2 regions of the Larkinella sp. VNQ87 genome follow, and region 2 is predicted to be linked to the other one. Evidence: riboswitches for the same ligand, from Rfam matches in the RefSeq annotation. Region 2 holds a riboswitch; the other holds the start of a gene.
What was found. Region 2 has a riboswitch for S-adenosylmethionine ahead of metH (methionine synthase). Riboswitches for the same ligand answer to the same signal wherever they lie in the genome.
Positions count from the first base shown of each region.

Region 1: another riboswitch for S-adenosylmethionine. It lies ahead of ACO2Q8_RS25680 (O-acetylhomoserine aminocarboxypropyltransferase/cysteine synthase family protein); the one in region 2 lies ahead of metH (methionine synthase).

Region 1 is NZ_JBMSDT010000017.1:114,569-123,116, reverse strand. It holds gene ACO2Q8_RS25695 (S66 peptidase family protein) at 1-761, opposite strand, end outside; gene ACO2Q8_RS25690 (DUF721 domain-containing protein) at 768-1,094, opposite strand; gene ACO2Q8_RS25685 (Gfo/Idh/MocA family protein) at 1,355-2,833, shown strand; SAM riboswitch class I at 3,060-3,178, shown strand; gene ACO2Q8_RS25680 (O-acetylhomoserine aminocarboxypropyltransferase/cysteine synthase family protein) at 3,411-4,715, shown strand; gene metX (homoserine O-acetyltransferase MetX) at 4,856-5,899, shown strand; gene ACO2Q8_RS25670 (ROK family transcriptional regulator) at 6,125-7,336, shown strand; gene ACO2Q8_RS25665 (beta-N-acetylhexosaminidase) at 7,357-8,548, shown strand, end outside.
Region 2 is NZ_JBMSDT010000002.1:242,736-251,283, reverse strand. It holds gene ACO2Q8_RS03600 (carbamoyltransferase) at 1-637, shown strand, start outside; gene ACO2Q8_RS03595 (SGNH/GDSL hydrolase family protein) at 680-1,822, shown strand; gene ACO2Q8_RS03590 (DUF5989 family protein) at 1,854-2,003, shown strand; gene ACO2Q8_RS03585 (SxtJ family membrane protein) at 2,022-2,384, shown strand; SAM riboswitch class I at 2,467-2,574, shown strand; gene metH (methionine synthase) at 2,685-6,464, shown strand; gene ACO2Q8_RS03575 (PadR family transcriptional regulator) at 6,603-6,956, shown strand; gene ACO2Q8_RS03570 (hypothetical protein) at 6,990-7,514, shown strand; gene ACO2Q8_RS03565 (response regulator) at 7,617-8,246, opposite strand; gene ACO2Q8_RS03560 (polysaccharide biosynthesis protein) at 8,294-8,548, opposite strand, start outside.

The DNA.
Region 1 (8,548 bases), on a different contig from region 2:
TCGTTAACGGTTTTGCCGAAGGGCGCCGACTCATTGATGCGCATTTCCGAAAATTGGCCCACGACCAGTCCGGCCAAACCGGCCAGTCGGCCCGAGCGCCGAAGCTGAATCAGCATTCGGTCGACGGAATAGAACGTTTCGTCGATGTCTTCAATAAACAGCAACTTGCCGCTTAAGTCGATGTCGGAGGGCGTACAGAGGGTATGAACCAGCAACGTCAGGTTACCACCGACGAGTGGACCGCTGGCGGTTCCGGGACGATTCAGGACATTGGCCGGGCTGGCATAGGGCGCAACCGTTTCGCCAAATAAGCACTGACGCAGCGTTTCAAGGGAATCCTTAACGCCTTCACTACCAAACAATTTCGGCATGATGGCGTGCAGGCTTTGAATGCCTAGTTGGTGCAGGTGGCAGTGCAGGACCGTAATGTCGCTGAAGCCGACGATCCATTTGGGATTTTTGAGAAACTGGGTAAAATCAAGCTGGTCGAGGATGCGGTAACTGCCGTAACCGCCCCGGGCCGAAAAAACTGCCCGGATTGTCGGATCATCGAGCATCTGCTGCAGTTCCCGGGCGCGCAGGGCATCGTCGCCGGCAAACTGGTAGTGGCTACTGTACAGCGTCTGGCCTTCAACGACATCGAGCTGCCACTGGTCGCGCAAAATCCGGAAAGCCGGTTCGAGGGACTCGTAATCCAGCCGACTGGCCATGGCCATCACGCCGACCCGATGGCCGGGTTGGAGGAAGGAGGGACGTATCAAGGTCGATCAGATAAAAATGATGTCTTCTAGCACATCGGTGCCCATTTCGCGGTTGATGAGCTGAATCATTTTCTGCTTGGCGATGACCAGTTCGTTGCGAAGCGGAGCGGAGTTAATCTCAATGTGCAGCTTTCGATCCCGGACATAGAGCCGGTTGGTGCGGGAGGCAATGGCTTTGCCCATCATTTTCTCCCAGAAGGCTTCAAGGTAGGTTTCGTTGAAGCGGGTTTGCAGTTGATACGACTTCAGCATATGGCCGATTGCGTCCTTCAGGGCAACCGTTCCGGGCTTCCGGGAAGCGTTTTCTTTGTCAAATCGATAGTATTGGGCCATACGATGCGGTGTCTTGACACAAAGGTAACGAACGACCGGAAGGAATGGCAAGCCGGTTTCCAAAAAAAATTAGCCGGTCGGGTAGTCTGGTTTGCCCGAATAGCGGTACATATTGCTGAAACCGGAGAAAATCAGCCGCATTTCCAGGCGGGTTGATTAAATTAATGCGAAATGCCGTCCGAACATTCGCTTTTTCGGGTAGAACTTCCCTACTTTGAGCTTTATTTACTCTTGAGATACCTATAGTCCTTATCTGATTTATGCAATCTTCAGAAAAACCGTCGCAACCATCGCGTCGCAAATTTATTCAGGCCGGGGCGCTCGCGGCCAGTGGCTTCTTCATCGTGCCGCGTCATGTGCTGGGCGGCCGGGGCTTCATTGCGCCAAGCGATAAACTGAACCTGGCCGCCGTTGGTTTTGGTGGAAAAGGGTCGAGTGACATCAACAATTCGTTTAACAACGGAGCTAATAACGTTGTGGCTCTGTGCGATGTCGATTGGGGGCTGGCCCGCGTTAAAGAAAATTTTACGAAGCACGCCAATGCCAAGCGCTACAAGGACTTCCGTGAAATGCTCGACAAGGAAGGAAAAACCATCGACGCCGTAACGGTTTCGACGGCCGACCACACCCACGCGGTGGTGGCCATGGCCGCTATGCAGCGCGGAAAACACGTTTATGTGCAAAAACCGCTGACGCACAATATTTACGAAGCCCGGATGCTGACCGAAGCGGCCCGCAAATACAAGGTGGTGACGCAGATGGGAAACCAGGGTTCGTCGAACCCGCAGCAGAAAACGATGGTCGAGTGGTTCGACAAAGGGCTGCTCGGTAAGGTGAGCGAAATCCAGATCTGGACCAACCGTCCCGTGTGGCCACAGGGTATTCCGGTACCGCAACCGGCTGGCGAAACGCCCGTCGATCTGGATTGGGACCTGTGGCTCGGACCCGCCCAGAAAGTGGGCTACACCCCGGCCTACCACCCCTTCAAATGGCGGGGTTGGTGGAACTTTGGTGCGGGTGCACTCGGCGACATCGGTTGTCACATCATGGACATTCCGTTCCGGGTACTGGGACTGGGCTATCCGACCGAGGTGGAAACCAGCGTTGGGGCGGTTTTCCTCAAAGACTGGACGCCGGAGTATAATCCCGAAGGTTGCCCGCCCTCTTCGCGCGTCGAATTGAAATTCCCGGCTTCGGCCAAAAATAAATCCGATGTGAAACTGGTTTGGTCCGACGGCGGTATCCGTCCGTTCAAACCCGATCTGCTGCCAACCGGCGAAGCGTATCCGGAAAATGGCGAAAACGGGATGTTCATGATCGGGGATAAAGGCATGATTGCCTGCGGCATGTACGGCGACGATCCGATTTTGTACACCAAAGACGGCCAGAAAATTGTCGCTCCGGCGAAACCGAAACCGGAAAATGGCAAGTTCTGGCCAGAAAATGGCCATCAGATTCTGTGGACCGAAGCCTGCAAAGCCGGTTTTAACAGCAAAGAACACAAAGCACTAACCTCGTCGTTCGACTTTTCAGGACCGCTGACTGAATCCGTGCTGATGGGTAACCTGGCCATTCGTAGTTACATGCTCCGGACACCCAAAGCCGACGGCAAGGGGTTCACCTACCCGGGCCGTAAGCGGTTGACCTGGGATGGTAAGAATATGAAAATCACCAACTTCGATGACGCTAACCAGTTTGTTTCGCGGCAATACCGCGACGGCTGGAAATTGTCGATGTAAGACGAACCGGATCATTTCCCTGTAGAACCTCCTGTTTGCTGTCGGTTTGACGGTAAAGCAGGAGGTTTTCTGTTTGGGAGAAGCGAGTAAAGAAAGTCCTTCATCCGGTTTCCTGTTAAAAAATTTGGAGCAACGGTCTTCGTTCGCTATACTTGCGGCTCAAATCAAGTCTCCAAACCGATACGGAACGTCTCCGTATCCTTTGCAACAGCCAATTGTTGCGCTTGATTTATAAAGAAGAGGCAAGAGACCGGGCTCGGTGAACCTCTGGCAACCTGCCGCGCGGCAAGGTGCTACATCCCGCCTACGGAATCATTCCGGTGATTTTGATAGGAGATATAAATCGAACTGACCATGATTCACATCCGATGCTGTATGCCCCCCGGTGGGCTACTACACACCTACACGCTGAGCACACCGACAAGCGGGAGCGGCTTTCGGTTGATCATTGATGCGGCCTATCGTGACTGAACTTCACGAAAAACCGTCGCAACAATCTATCTGTGCGCCCTTTCCGGCCAGCCGCCGGAATGCTGACCTACGTTTTTACCCATAGTCAACAATTCCACCAACTTACATGGCAAACCCTTTGCATTTCGAAACCCTGCAACTGCACGCAGGTCAGGAACCCGACCCTACCACCAAAGCGCGGGCCGTTCCCATTTACCAAACTTCATCCTACGTTTTCGATAATGCCGAACACGGGGCCAAACTCTTTGCGTTACAGCAGTTTGGGAATATTTACACCCGGATCATGAACCCGACTACCGACGTGTTCGAGAAGCGCATTGCGGCTCTCGAAGGCGGGGTGGCCGCTTTGGCCGTCGGGTCCGGACAGGCCGCTCAGTTTGTGGCGCTGAACAACATCCTGAGCGTCGGAGATAACTTCGTAACCACTTCCTACCTCTACGGCGGGACGTACAACCAGTTCAAGGTGTCGTTCAAACGGCTGGGCATCGAAGCCCGGTTTGCAGATGGCGATAAAGTGGAGAGCTTTGAGCGGCTAATCGACGAAAAGACCAAGGCTATTTACCTGGAAACCATCGGGAACCCGGAGTTTAACATTCCGGATTTTGAGGCCTTTGCCGCCCTGGCTCAGAAACACGACTTGCCGTTGATTGTCGACAACACCTTCGGTGCGGGCGGTTATCTGTTCCGACCCATCGAACACGGCGCGGCTGTGGTGGTTGAGTCGGCGACCAAGTGGATCGGTGGCCACGGCACGAGCATCGGGGGCGTCATTGTCGATAGCGGGAATTACAACTGGGGGAACGGCAAATTTCCGCAGTTTACCGAACCCGCCGAAGGCTACCACGGCCTAATATTCAACGATGTGTTCGGCATCGGCGGCCCGTTTGGCAATATCCAGTTCATCATCCGCGCCCGGGTCGAAGGGCTGCGCGACTGGGGCCCGGCCCTGAGCCCATTCAACTCGTTTTTATTCCTGCAAGGCGTTGAAACGCTGTCGCTGCGTGTCGACCGGACGGTGCAGAACGCCCTGGCGATTGCGCAGTGGCTGGAGCAGCACGAGCAGGTCGAGAAGGTCTTTTACCCGGGATTGGCCAGCAGCCCGTACCACACGCTGGCCCAGAAATACCTGAAACGCGGTTTTGGGGGCGTTCTGTCGTTCAAACTGAAAGCCGGGAAGGAAGCGGCCGATACCTTTATCGATAACCTGAAGTTGATCAGCCACTTAGCCAATGTCGGTGATGCCAAAACGCTGATCATTCACCCGGCGGCAACAACACACCAGCAATTGAGTGCCGAAGAGCAGGTTAGCGCCGGGGTACAACCAGGCCAGTTGCGGCTGTCGCTGGGTATTGAACACATCGACGACATCAAAGCCGATCTGGAACAGGCGTTTGCGGCCATCAAGGCGTAGTATTCGATTTACGGTAGGCCGCACCTTCATTATTCGGTGTTCGTTATTCAGTATTCGATATTTGTTATTTCAATATTGAACACCGAATAACGAATATCGAATAACGAAGGTGAAACCGCTTACCGACAACTCTTTTTCGATTGGAGACTAAATTCTTTGATTACAAGTTTACCTTCTCGCTGGAGTCGGGAACCTCCCTGCCGGGTTTTCGGTTGGCGTACACGACGCGCGGAACGCTCAATGAAGATCGTTCCAACGTCGTCTGGGTTTGCCATGCCCTGACGGGCAGCGCCGACGTGATTGATTGGTGGGACGGGATGGTCGGGCCGGGGAAATTTTATGATCCGGCTCAGTACTTCATCGTTTGTGTCAACGTGTTAGGCTCTTGCTACGGCTCCACCGGCCCGCTGTCCATTCATCCAACTACTGGGCAGCCGTTTTACCACGAGTTCCCGCAGGTGACGATTCATGACATTGTGAAGGCGCTGGATCTGTTGCGTCAGGAATTGGAAATCGAGCAGATTTACACCTGCATCGGCGGGTCGCTGGGCGGGCAGCAAGCGCTGGAGTGGTCGATTCAGCAACCCGAGCTGATTCAAAACCTGATTCTGATTGCCACCAACGCCGTGATGTCGCCCTGGGGCATTGCCTTCAACGAAGCCCAGCGGATGGCCATCAGCGCCGATCCGACCTGGCTTGAAAACCGCGAAGATGCCGGACGGGCGGGCATGAAAGCGGCTCGGGCCGTGGCGATGTTGTCGTACCGGAACTACGATACCTACGGGTTTACGCAGGCGCTCGACAACAACGAGCAACTCGATCATTACAAAGCTTCCAGCTACCAGCAGTACCAGGGCGAAAAGCTGGCCAACCGCTTCAATGCCTATACCTACTGGGTTTTGACGAAAGTTATGGACTCCCATAACGTGGGCCGAAACCGGGGAAGCATTACCCTGGCGCTGGAGCAGGTCCGGTCGCGAACGCTGGCGGTCGGGATCAAATCCGATATTCTCTTTCCTCCCGTCGAACAGAAAACCCTGGCCCGGCACATCCCGGATGCCCGGTATGAAGAAATTGATTCGTTGTACGGACACGACGGTTTTCTGATCGAAACCAAACCGCTGACACAGATCATCCGGCGCTGGATGGAAGAGCGGAGCCTGGTGTTGAAAAGCAGATTTTGATCGAATGTATAGCATTCGGCTCACCAATAGTAGATACCGTATCTTCTATTGCTTTAGAAATGAGTGAACTTGAAAAACAGGTTACTAAGCTCATTATGCCCAATAAATCTATTGATTTATAAATAATTTAATAAAATTCAATCATTAGTAAATTATTTTAAAATATCCTGCCTATCTTTCCCGACGTTTCATCTCATCTCAAGTTTCTTAAAGGTATCGAGTAGTATGGAGGCCAATTATACTGTATCCATCGTAGATAAGAAAAAAAACCGTCTGAAGCGCGGTATATTGAAAGAAATGTACCGCCTTGGCCCCCTGACACTGGCGCAGTTGGCGAAGGCCCTACATGCCAGCGTCCCCTCGGTTACTATGTTGATTGATGAACTGGCTTCGGAAAACTGGGTGCAGGAAATCGGTACCGGTACCGCGCAATACGGACGGAAACCGGCGTTGTTTGGGCTGCGTTCCGGCAACCAGGCTATCGTGGTAGTGGACATTAGCATCCATGACATTAAATTGGTCGTCTTCGATCTGACCAACCGGGTCTTGGACCGGCTGGATGTCAACCTGCGGCTGGAGGACTCCGTTGCTTTTCTGGAAACGCTGCAAGGGCCACTCGACGAGGTAGCGCAGCGCATTCAGGAGCGTCAGCTCAACATCATCGGAGTCGGTTGCGCCCTCCCCGGGTTGGTGGACCCCCGGACCGGAACCAATTATACCTACAAGAACCTGAATCGTCCGGAACTCTCGTTGCAGCAGCAACTGGCAGCCTGCTTCGATGCGCCGGTTTACCTAATCAACGATACCAAAGCCACGATTCTGGGCGAACACCGCTTCGGACTGGCGAAAGGGAAAAACCATGTTCTGTCGATCAATATCGATTGGGGAGTAGGTTTGGGTGTGATTCACAACGGCGATATTGTGCAGGGTGCGGCCGGTTTTGCGGGCGAATTGGGGCACATTCAGCTCCAGGCCGACGGCGAACTATGTTCGTGTGGCAAGGTCGGTTGTCTGGATACACTCACGTCGGCGTCGTCGCTGGTTCGGCGGGTAAAAGCCGGTTTACGCGAAGGCCGGGTATCCAAGCTGGCCGAAGAGAATTTTGAGAATATTGATGTCGAAATGGTCATCGAAAAAGCCAAAGCGGGCGACGAACTGGCCATCGACCTGCTGAACGAGGTGGGGAGCGAACTGGGCAAAGGACTGTCTATTGCGGTTCACCTGTTCAACCCGGAGCTGATCATCGTCAACGGTGTCGTCGCAAAAGCCGAGCGCCTGATTACCCGACCCATCGAACAGGCCATCGACAAGTACTGTCTGGCCGATTTTCGCAATAAACTCATCATCACGGTGTCTCGGTTAGGGGAAATGGCCAAACTCTACGGCACGCAGGCTTACGTAGTGCAGTGCCTGCTCGAACACGAAGAAATACCATAACCAACCCAATCCAATCCTGAATGAAAGTTCTATTTTCGCTTGCAGTATCACTTTGTCTGACAATTCAGCTATCGTTTGCCCAATCTTCCCGGTATGCTATTGTGCCGCAGCCCGTTCGGCTAACCGAAGAGAAGGGAAGTTTTAAACTACCGAACAACGTATCAATCAGTATCGGCGACGATGATCCGGAAGTACGCCGGGTGGCTGGCATGCTGGCGGATCAACTCACAAAATCGACCGGTAAAACCGCCAAAGTAAAAACCGGTAAAGCGGGGGCAATTACTTTTGTCAGGATGCGCAACCCCAAACTGGGAAAAGAAGGCTACTTCCTGAATGTGACGCCCAAACGCATCACGCTGATGGCGCAGGAACCCAACGGCTTTTTTTACGGAATGCAATCGCTGCTGCAACTGCTGCCTGCTGAGGTGTTCGGGAACTCCGTGGCACAGGGCGTCGACTGGTCGGTACCGTGCTGCTCGATTGAAGACCAGCCCCGGTTTGCCTATCGCGGGATGATGCTGGACGTGGCGCGGCATTTTTACCCGACACCGGCGGTCAAGAAGTTCATCGATCAGATCGCTCTTCACAAAATCAACACCTTTCACTGGCACCTGACCGATGACCAGGGCTGGCGGATCGAGATCAAAAAACACCCAAAACTGACCGAAATCGGCTCGGTTCGCAAAGAAACGATGCTGGGTCGCTACGGCAACAATAAATTTGACAAAACACCCTACGGCGGTTTCTACACCCAGGACGAAATCCGGGATGTGATTAAATACGCTCAGGAGCGCTTCATTACGGTGATTCCGGAGATTGAAATGCCGGGCCACGCGATGGCGATTCTGTCAGCTTACCCGCAGTTGGGCAGCAGTCCGGACAAAATTGTGCCCGTAACGGGCCGGTGGGGCGTTCACGAAGATGTGCTTTTTCCGCGCGAAGAAACGTTCACATTTCTGGAAGAAGTGTTGACGGAAGTGATCGACCTGTTTCCGAGCCAGTACATTCACATTGGAGGTGACGAATGTCCGAAAAAGCAATGGCAGGAAAGCCGGTTTTGCCAGGACCTGATCAAGAAACAGGGCTTAAAAGATGAACATGAACTGCAAAGTTACTTCATCGGCCGGATCGATAAATTCATCACCTCGAAAGGCCGGAAAATGATCGGCTGGGACGAAATTCTGGAAGGCGGTTTGTCGCCTAACGCGACAG
Region 2 (8,548 bases):
AGACGTTGCGAAGTTGCTGGCTAGTGAAAATGTGATTGGTTGGGTGCAGGGACGGATGGAGTTTGGGCCCCGGGCGCTCGGCGGACGCAGTATTTTGGGCGATCCGCGCAGCTCGGAAATGCAGAAAAAACTGAATTTGAAGATCAAATACCGGGAGTCGTTCCGGCCGTTTGCGCCTTCGGTGCTTGCCGAAGATTGCCATCAATATTTTGATTACGACGGTATTTCACCGTACATGCTGCTGGTGCATCCGGTCGTGAAAGCGCGTCGAAAACCGCTCCCGGCTAACTACGACAGCCTGCCGCTGCGGGATAAACTGTATCATCTGCGTTCCGATTTGCCGTCGATTACCCACATCGATTTTTCGGCCCGAATTCAGACCGTTCACCGCGAAACCAATCCGCGCTACTGGCAACTGATTGACGCGTTCAAGAAGCTGACGGGGTATAGCGTCATCGTCAATACCAGTTTTAACGTGAGGGGCGAGCCGATCGTGTCGACGCCCAATGATGCCTACCGCTGTTTTATGCGAACGGAGATGGATTATCTGGTCGTGGGAAATTACGTATTCGACAAAAAACAACAGCCTGAGTGGGAGGAAAAAGATAACTGGAAAGAGGAGTTTGTGCTGGATTGATGGGGTTTATTCCATTGCATTTGTTTGATTAAGTAAGCACATATGTCAAAGGTCATCAGTAGTCTCTTCCGGCTTGCATTGCTGGGGTTCCTAATCGTGTTCGTATATTTCCCGGACCGGCTGAAAATTACCTTCCAATACCCGCACTATACCATTTTCGACAACGCGTATATCCGGGTCGCCAAAGCTTTTCTGCTGGTGCTCGTTCTGATCGAGGTTTTGCGGATTTTCTATTACGGCATTATTAAAAACGCCCGTGTCCCGAAATGGCTGGGCAATGCGGCTACCTTGCTCGTACCGCTGCTGGGGTTGCTGGTGGTACTCGAAATCAGCTTCATGTTTGTCTCACAGAGCCATGAGGGCGGGTTGACGCTGGCATCGCATATCTGGTTTGAACGATATTGGCCTCCGGTCAACGCGGCCGGATACCGGGATGTCGAACACACCGATACAACCGGCAAGAAAAAGATCCTTGTGGTCGGCGATTCCTACACCGCCGGTCACGGCCTAAAAAAGGTCGAAGAACGATATTCGAACGTTCTGGCGCAGAAATTGGGTGCTCAAACGTACATCGTTTATAACCTAGGGGTATCAGGCTCGGACACGCGCGATGAGTACGATCGTCTCCAGAAGTTCGGCGTCAAACCGGATTTGATGGTGCTGCAATATTTTCCAAACGATATTGAGAAAGTGGCACGGGATTTTGGTGTCTTTCCTGCGGTGTTTCAGCCCTTCAGTGACCTTCCGGGGCCGCTCCGCATTCTGTTCAAAAACTCGTATCTACTCAACTATGTGTATTGGCAATTACCCCACGGGAGCGGAGTCGCGCCTTTTGAAGACTACGCGAAGAAGGTATATACTGATCCTAAAATCATGAATAGCCACCTGAGCGACCTGAGTAAGTTTATGACGTATTGCCAGGTAAATAAGATCCCGCTATATGTAGTGCTCTTTCCGTTCTCGCACAATCTGGAGAAAACGACGACGTATACCCGACCGGTGGTTGACTTTTTCCGACGGAACAACGTCCCGGTACTGGAGGTCGGCACGCTCATCAAAGACATTGATCCGGACGACCGCATTGTGGGCCGGAATGATTTTCATGCCAGCGCCATCGTTAATCAACGCGTCGGAGAAGCCCTGTTTCAACGAATAAAACCGCAAACCCTTGTTGTAAATCAATAAATTTTATTCACCTGCTATACTGTATACAAAAATGGACTTTGTTAAAGACATCTTCGGATTTTTGAGCCAGCGCAAAAAATGGTGGTTGGCACCGATTATTCTGCTTTTACTGTTGATCGGCGTCATTCTGGTGATCGGCGGTGGATCGGCGGTAGCTCCTTTTATTTATACATTGTTCTAACCGGAATTCACCGATCGTATGAGTCAGTTGGAGCGTGTCAAGGCCCAGTTGGTCATTGTAACCGGGCTGGTTGTTTTGTATTTTATTTTTAAATCCGTCTACTGGTTGTACGCTGCGGCTGCCGTGGGCGTGCTGAGTCTGTTTATTCCGGCCATCGGCAACGGCATTGTCTGGCTGTGGTTCAAACTGGCCGAAATTCTGGGTTCCATCAACGGAAAAATCATTCTGACGGTGGTATTCTGGGTCTTTCTGCTGCCGATTGCCCTGCTTTACCGGCTATCGGCTAAAAATCCGCTGTCGATCCGGCGGGCCGACGAAGGCTCCTTGTACCACGAGCGGAATCATCTGTACACGAAAGAAGATCTTGAACAAACCTGGTAAGGAATTTTTTCCGTGCGGAGCCGGTTTTTGACCTGAACGAATCGTTTTGGCAAAAACCGGCTCTTTTCTTATTTTTGTCCAACGCTTATCGAGAAAGACGGAGGGATTGGACCCGATGATGTCTTGGCAACCAGTCAGACCCCCTGAAAAAGGTGCCAAATTCCGCCCCGGCGACGGGGAAAGATAAGTTGAAAGCCTGCGCCCCGCTTCCTTTCTTCGATAAGCCGTTACGTTGTATTTGCACCTTTTTGTCATAAAGGTTGATTTACTGTGAGCAATCGCTATAACCAGTACACGAACTTGGAAAAAATTACCGACCTTCTTCAACAGCGCATCCTGCTGCTCGACGGAGCCATGGGCACGATGATTCAACGCTATAAGCTCACCGAAGAAGATTATCGCGGCACGCGCTTCGCCGACTGGCCCCACGAGCTGAAGGGCAATAACGACCTGTTGTCGATCACGCAGCCGCACATTATCAAAGAAATTCACCGCCAGTACCTGGACGCCGGTTCGGACATTATAGAAACCAACACTTTCAGCGGTACGTGGGTCGCGATGGCCGACTACCACATGGAGGAACTGGTGTACGAACTGAACTACCAGTCGGCGAAAATCGCGAAGGAAGTAGCCGAGGAGGTCACCCGCCTGAACCCCGCCAAACCCCGGTTTGTGGCCGGGGCGATGGGGCCGACCACGCGGTTGGCGTCCATGTCGCCCGACGTGAACAACCCCGGCTACCGGGCCATTACGTTCGACCAACTCGTGGAAGCGTTTTACACCCAGGTGTCGGGTCTGGTCGAAGGTGGGGCCGATCTGCTGCTGATCGAAACGATTACAGATACGCTCAACGCGAAAGCCGCCCTGTTTGCCATCGACAAATATTTTACAGACAAAGGCCAAAAACCGCTGCCGATCATGGTGTCGGGCACGATCACCGATGCGTCGGGCCGGACACTCTCGGGCCAGACGACGGAGGCTTTTCTGTATTCGGTCTCGCACCTGCCGCTGCTTAGCATCGGGCTGAACTGTGCGATGGGGGCCGAACTGCTGCGGCCGTATGTACAAACGCTGGCGAAAGAGTCGCCGTTTTTTACCTCGGCCTACCCGAATGCCGGTTTGCCCAACGAAATGGGCGAATACGATCAGTCGCCCGACGAAATGGCGGCCCAGATCGAGGGCTTCGTGCAGGACGGTTTTGTAAACATCGTGGGCGGTTGCTGCGGTTCGACGCCCGATCACATCCGGGCCATTGCCCAGGCCGTGGCGAAGTACAAACCGCGCCCGAAACCGCATCCGGAACCGTACCAGAAACTGAGCGGTCTGGAACCGTTGAAAATCACGGAACTTACCAACTTTGTCAACGTCGGGGAACGGACCAACGTAACCGGTTCGAAGGCATTTGCGCGTTTGATCAAAGCCGGAGATTATGACGCGGCTCTGGCCGTGGCCCGGCAGCAGGTCGAGAACGGTGCCCAGGTGATCGACGTGAACATGGACGAGGGCATGCTCGATTCGGTGGAAGTGATGACGACGTTCCTGAACCTGATTGCGTCGGAACCGGATATTGCGCGCGTGCCGATCATGATCGACTCCTCGAAGTGGGAAGTGATCGAAGCCGGGTTGAAGTGCGTGCAGGGGAAAGCCATTGTGAACTCGATTTCGCTCAAAGAAGGTGAAGAAGCGTTTATCGAGCGGGCCAACCTGATCAAACGCTACGGAGCCGCTGCGGTGGTGATGGCGTTTGACGAAGTGGGGCAGGCCGATAATTACGAGCGCCGGATCGAAATCTGCGAACGGGCCTACCGGATTCTGGTCGATAAAGTTGGTTTTTCGGCCCAGGACATCATTTTTGACCCCAACATCCTGACCGTAGCAACCGGCATCGAAGAGCATAACAACTACGCCGTCGATTTCATCAATGCCACCCGCTGGATCAAACAGAACCTGCCGCTGGCGAAGGTGAGCGGTGGGGTTTCCAATATTTCGTTTTCGTTCCGGGGCAACGAAGTCGTGCGGGAAGCGATGCACTCGGTTTTTCTGTACCACGCCATCAAAGCCGGGATGGACATGGGCATCGTGAACGCCGGGCAGTTGGCGGTGTACGACGAAATCCCGAAAGACCTGCTCGAACGCTGCGAAGACGTGATCCTGAACCGCCGACCCGACGCGACGGAGCGGCTGGTCGAGTTTGCCGAAACCGTCAAGGCGAAGGGCAAAGAAGTGGTGCAGGACGAAAGCTGGCGGCTCGAACCGGTGGCCGAGCGGCTGAAACACGCCCTGGTTCGCGGGATTACGGACTACATCGATCAGGATACCGAAGAAGCCCGCCAACAGTTTGAGCGCCCGATTGAAGTGATTGAAGGCCCGCTGATGGACGGCATGAACGTGGTCGGCGATCTGTTCGGCGAGGGAAAAATGTTCCTGCCGCAGGTCGTGAAGTCGGCGCGGGTGATGAAAAAAGCCGTGGCTTACCTCTTGCCGTTTATCGAAGCCAGCAAGCAGGAGGGTGCCCGGGCGGCTGGTAAAATTCTGCTGGCAACCGTCAAAGGCGACGTACACGATATTGGCAAAAACATCGTCGGCGTTGTGCTGGGCTGTAATAACTACGAAATCATCGACCTGGGCGTGATGGTGCCGACCCAGAAAATTCTGGACGAAGCCAAAAAACACAACGTCGATATTATTGGCCTGAGCGGCTTGATTACGCCCTCGCTCGACGAGATGGTGGGTGTCGCCAAAGAGATGGAGCGGCAGGGCTTCAAGATCCCGCTGCTGATTGGCGGGGCCACTACTTCCCGGATTCACACCGCCGTCAAGATCGATCCGCATTATTCGGGGCCGGTCATTCACGTGCTGGATGCCAGCCGGAGCGTGCCCGTAGCCGGTCGGTTGACGAGCGAGCAGGAAACGACGCGCGATCTGGTCTTTCAGGAAATCAAGGCCGAATACGTCAAGCTACGGGCCGATCACGCCAAACGGAAGCAGGATAAAAATTACCTGAGCATCGATGCGGCTCGTAAAAACAAAACCGCCATCGACTGGTCGGCCTTTGAGCCGGTAAAACCGCAATTCCTGGGCAATCGGTACTTCCCGGATTATTCACTGAAAGAAATCGCGGAGTACATCGACTGGACGCCGTTTTTCCAGACCTGGCAGTTGCACGGGAAATACCCCAAAATTTTCGAGGATGCCGTCGTTGGTAAGGAAGCCCAACGGTTATTTGACGATGCAAACCGGCTGTTGCAACGGGTAATTGACGAGAAACTGCTGAAAGCCAAAGCGGTCGTTGGGTTTTTCCCGGCCAACTCGGCGGAAGACGATATTCTGCTGCACGAGTTTGAAGAGATTGCCCACGAAGTGCCCTGCGAGCGGCACGGTTCGCACACGCACGTGGAGTACAAACTCAGTCGGCTGGCCGAAGCGGGTCAGGAGAAATCGGTGGGTGAATTGGTGTACGATACCAAAACCGTCCTGCATTTCTTGCGGCAACAGAACCAGAAAGCACCCGGTTTGCCCAACTTCTGTTTGTCGGACTTTGTCGCTCCGCTCGAAACCGGCCATACGGATTACATCGGCGGTTTTGCCGTTACGGCGGGCATCGGCATTGAGAAGCTGATCGAGGAATTCGAGCGGGATCACGACGACTACAACAGCATCATGATCAAGGCCATTGCCGACCGGCTGGCCGAAGCCTTCGCCGAGTTGATGCACAAGCGCGTCCGGACCGAATTCTGGCCGTATGCCGTGGGCGAAACTCTATCTAACGAGGAGTTGATCAAGGAAGAATACCGGGGCATTCGGCCCGCACCGGGCTACCCGGCCTGCCCCGATCATACCGAGAAAGCGACCTTGTTCGAACTGCTGAATGCGGGTGAAATCGGCATTGAACTGACCGAAAGTTTTGCCATGTACCCCGCTTCGTCGGTGAGCGGTTTTTACTTCTCACACCCGGAATCCCGGTATTTTGCGGTCGGGAAAATCAGCAAGGATCAGGTGCTGCACTACGCCCACCGCAAGAACATGCCCGTCGAGGACGTGGAGCGCTGGCTGGCCCCGGTTTTAGCCTACGACGCCTGATGCCCCAACCCCGCAGGGGTTTGTTGAAAAAGGGAAAACTTTCGCTCGAAAGTTTTCCCTTTTTTTATTGGATATATCGGAATCCTATATATATTTACTGGCAAGAAGAATAGGAACGAATTAGAATCAGGTAAAAACATGGAACCATCAGGTAATGAGTTTTTACGGGGTACCCTGAAAACCATCGTATTGAAACTGCTGACCGAACGCGGCCGGATGTATGGCTATGAAATTACGCAATCCGTCAAGGAGCGGACGCAGGGGGAAGTTGTGCTGACCTTCGGCGCTTTGTATCCGGTTTTGCACAAACTGCAACAGGAAGGATTATTGATCACCGAGTCGGTGGAAGTCGACGGTCGACTCCGCAAATATTATACCCTGACGCCCAAAGGAAACGAAACGGCGGTTCAGAAGGTGTCTGATTTTGAGCGTTTTGTTGAAGTAATGAAACATCTCCTCCAACCTGCTCCCGCCTTGTCGCTGGGCAATTAATCGCCGATTCGCTGGCCTAAACCTGATCTGATTATGGAAAAGCTCAACCCGCAGCAACTGGATACATTATACCGCCATCTGGTCTGGAGCGGTACGGACGAAGCCCTGTTCGAAGAACTCCTGGATCACCTGGCTTGTGAGGTGGAGCATTACATGTGGATTGGTCTTCCGTTTGAAACGGCGGTGGAAAAAGTACAGCTCGAAGCGAATGCGAAGGCCGTCAAACACCTGCGCAAAACGTACCAAATTGAGCTGACGATGAGTGAAGAGCAGCTCCGGCAGGCGAATCTGGACGACATTGTTTTTCAATTCCGGAACAAGGCCTACGGAGCCTATGATTTGCGAATGGAATACCGGAATTCACTGCGGACGGCCCTGCTGATGACGGTCGGACTGGTCCTGATGATCATGTCCCTGCTGACGAGCTTTAATGCCGGAAAATGGTCGTATCTGAGTGTTTGGGGGTTGGTCTGGATGGCTGGCCTGATCAGCTTTTCGGTGGCCGTCGGCACCTGCGTCCGGCAACGGATTCAGCAGAAATACCGAATAGCGCGGTAGAAAAACCGCCCGTGCGTCGGCTAGCGTTTGTGAGAAATACGACAGCGGCAACCCACCATTCGGCAGGGTTGCCGCTGTTCTTTTGGGTGTACGAGCGTAGGACTAGATAAGCCGGTACTGGGTGGCCAGGTCTTTCATGACCACCACATTGTCTACTTTTAACTTGTTGAAAATCCGGGCTTTATGCGTTCCAACGGTCGAGGTGTGGATATTCAGCGTGTCGGCGATGTAACTCACCGAACGGCCTTTGACCAGATGGTAGGCGATTTCCAACTCCCGGTTCGACAACAGGCCGAATGGATCCACTTCTTTCCGGAAGTGCGTATCGTCGGCCATTTGCTCCAGCAGGTCGGGACAAATGGCGAGCTTTCCCCGTAAGATGGTGTGTACAGCTTTGAGGATCTCGCCATCTTCGGCCTGCTTGCTGATGTATCCTTTTACCCCTAATTGTAAATACCGCTTGGCAAACGCATACTCGGTCATGATCGTGAAAATCATGATGGGCACATCCGGAACAATCGCCCGCACGTTTTGCAACAGGCTGAACGTGTCGGTATTGGGCATGTTGATGTCCATGATAATCAGGTCGTACACCTGATCCATGATCTTGCTGAAGGCCTGGCTGCCATTACGGGCTTCATCGATCAGAATACCGCCGTACTGTTCCTTCAACAGCAGCCGGATGCCTGAACGTACGATGGAGTGATCGTCGACTAATAAGATTTTGTACATCGTTTTTCGGAGTTGAATGGTGTTGGTCAGAGAGGATGCACCCGGTTTCAATAGTCGAGGGCTGCGAAAACCGAATTGTTGCTGATGTATTCCGGAATCAGGTGTTTGAGCGTCGCGACGAGTTGGGTGTCGGTGCCGTTCAGCAACAGATACCGTAACTGTTCGAGTGTGGCCCTCATTTCGTCCGCTTCCGGAGCCACTACCTGAGCAATCATGATCTTGGGGTGGTGCGTCGGCAGCGTATTTTCGTTATCGTTCAACAGTTCTTCGTACAACTTCTCACCCGGTCGTAAGCCGGTAAA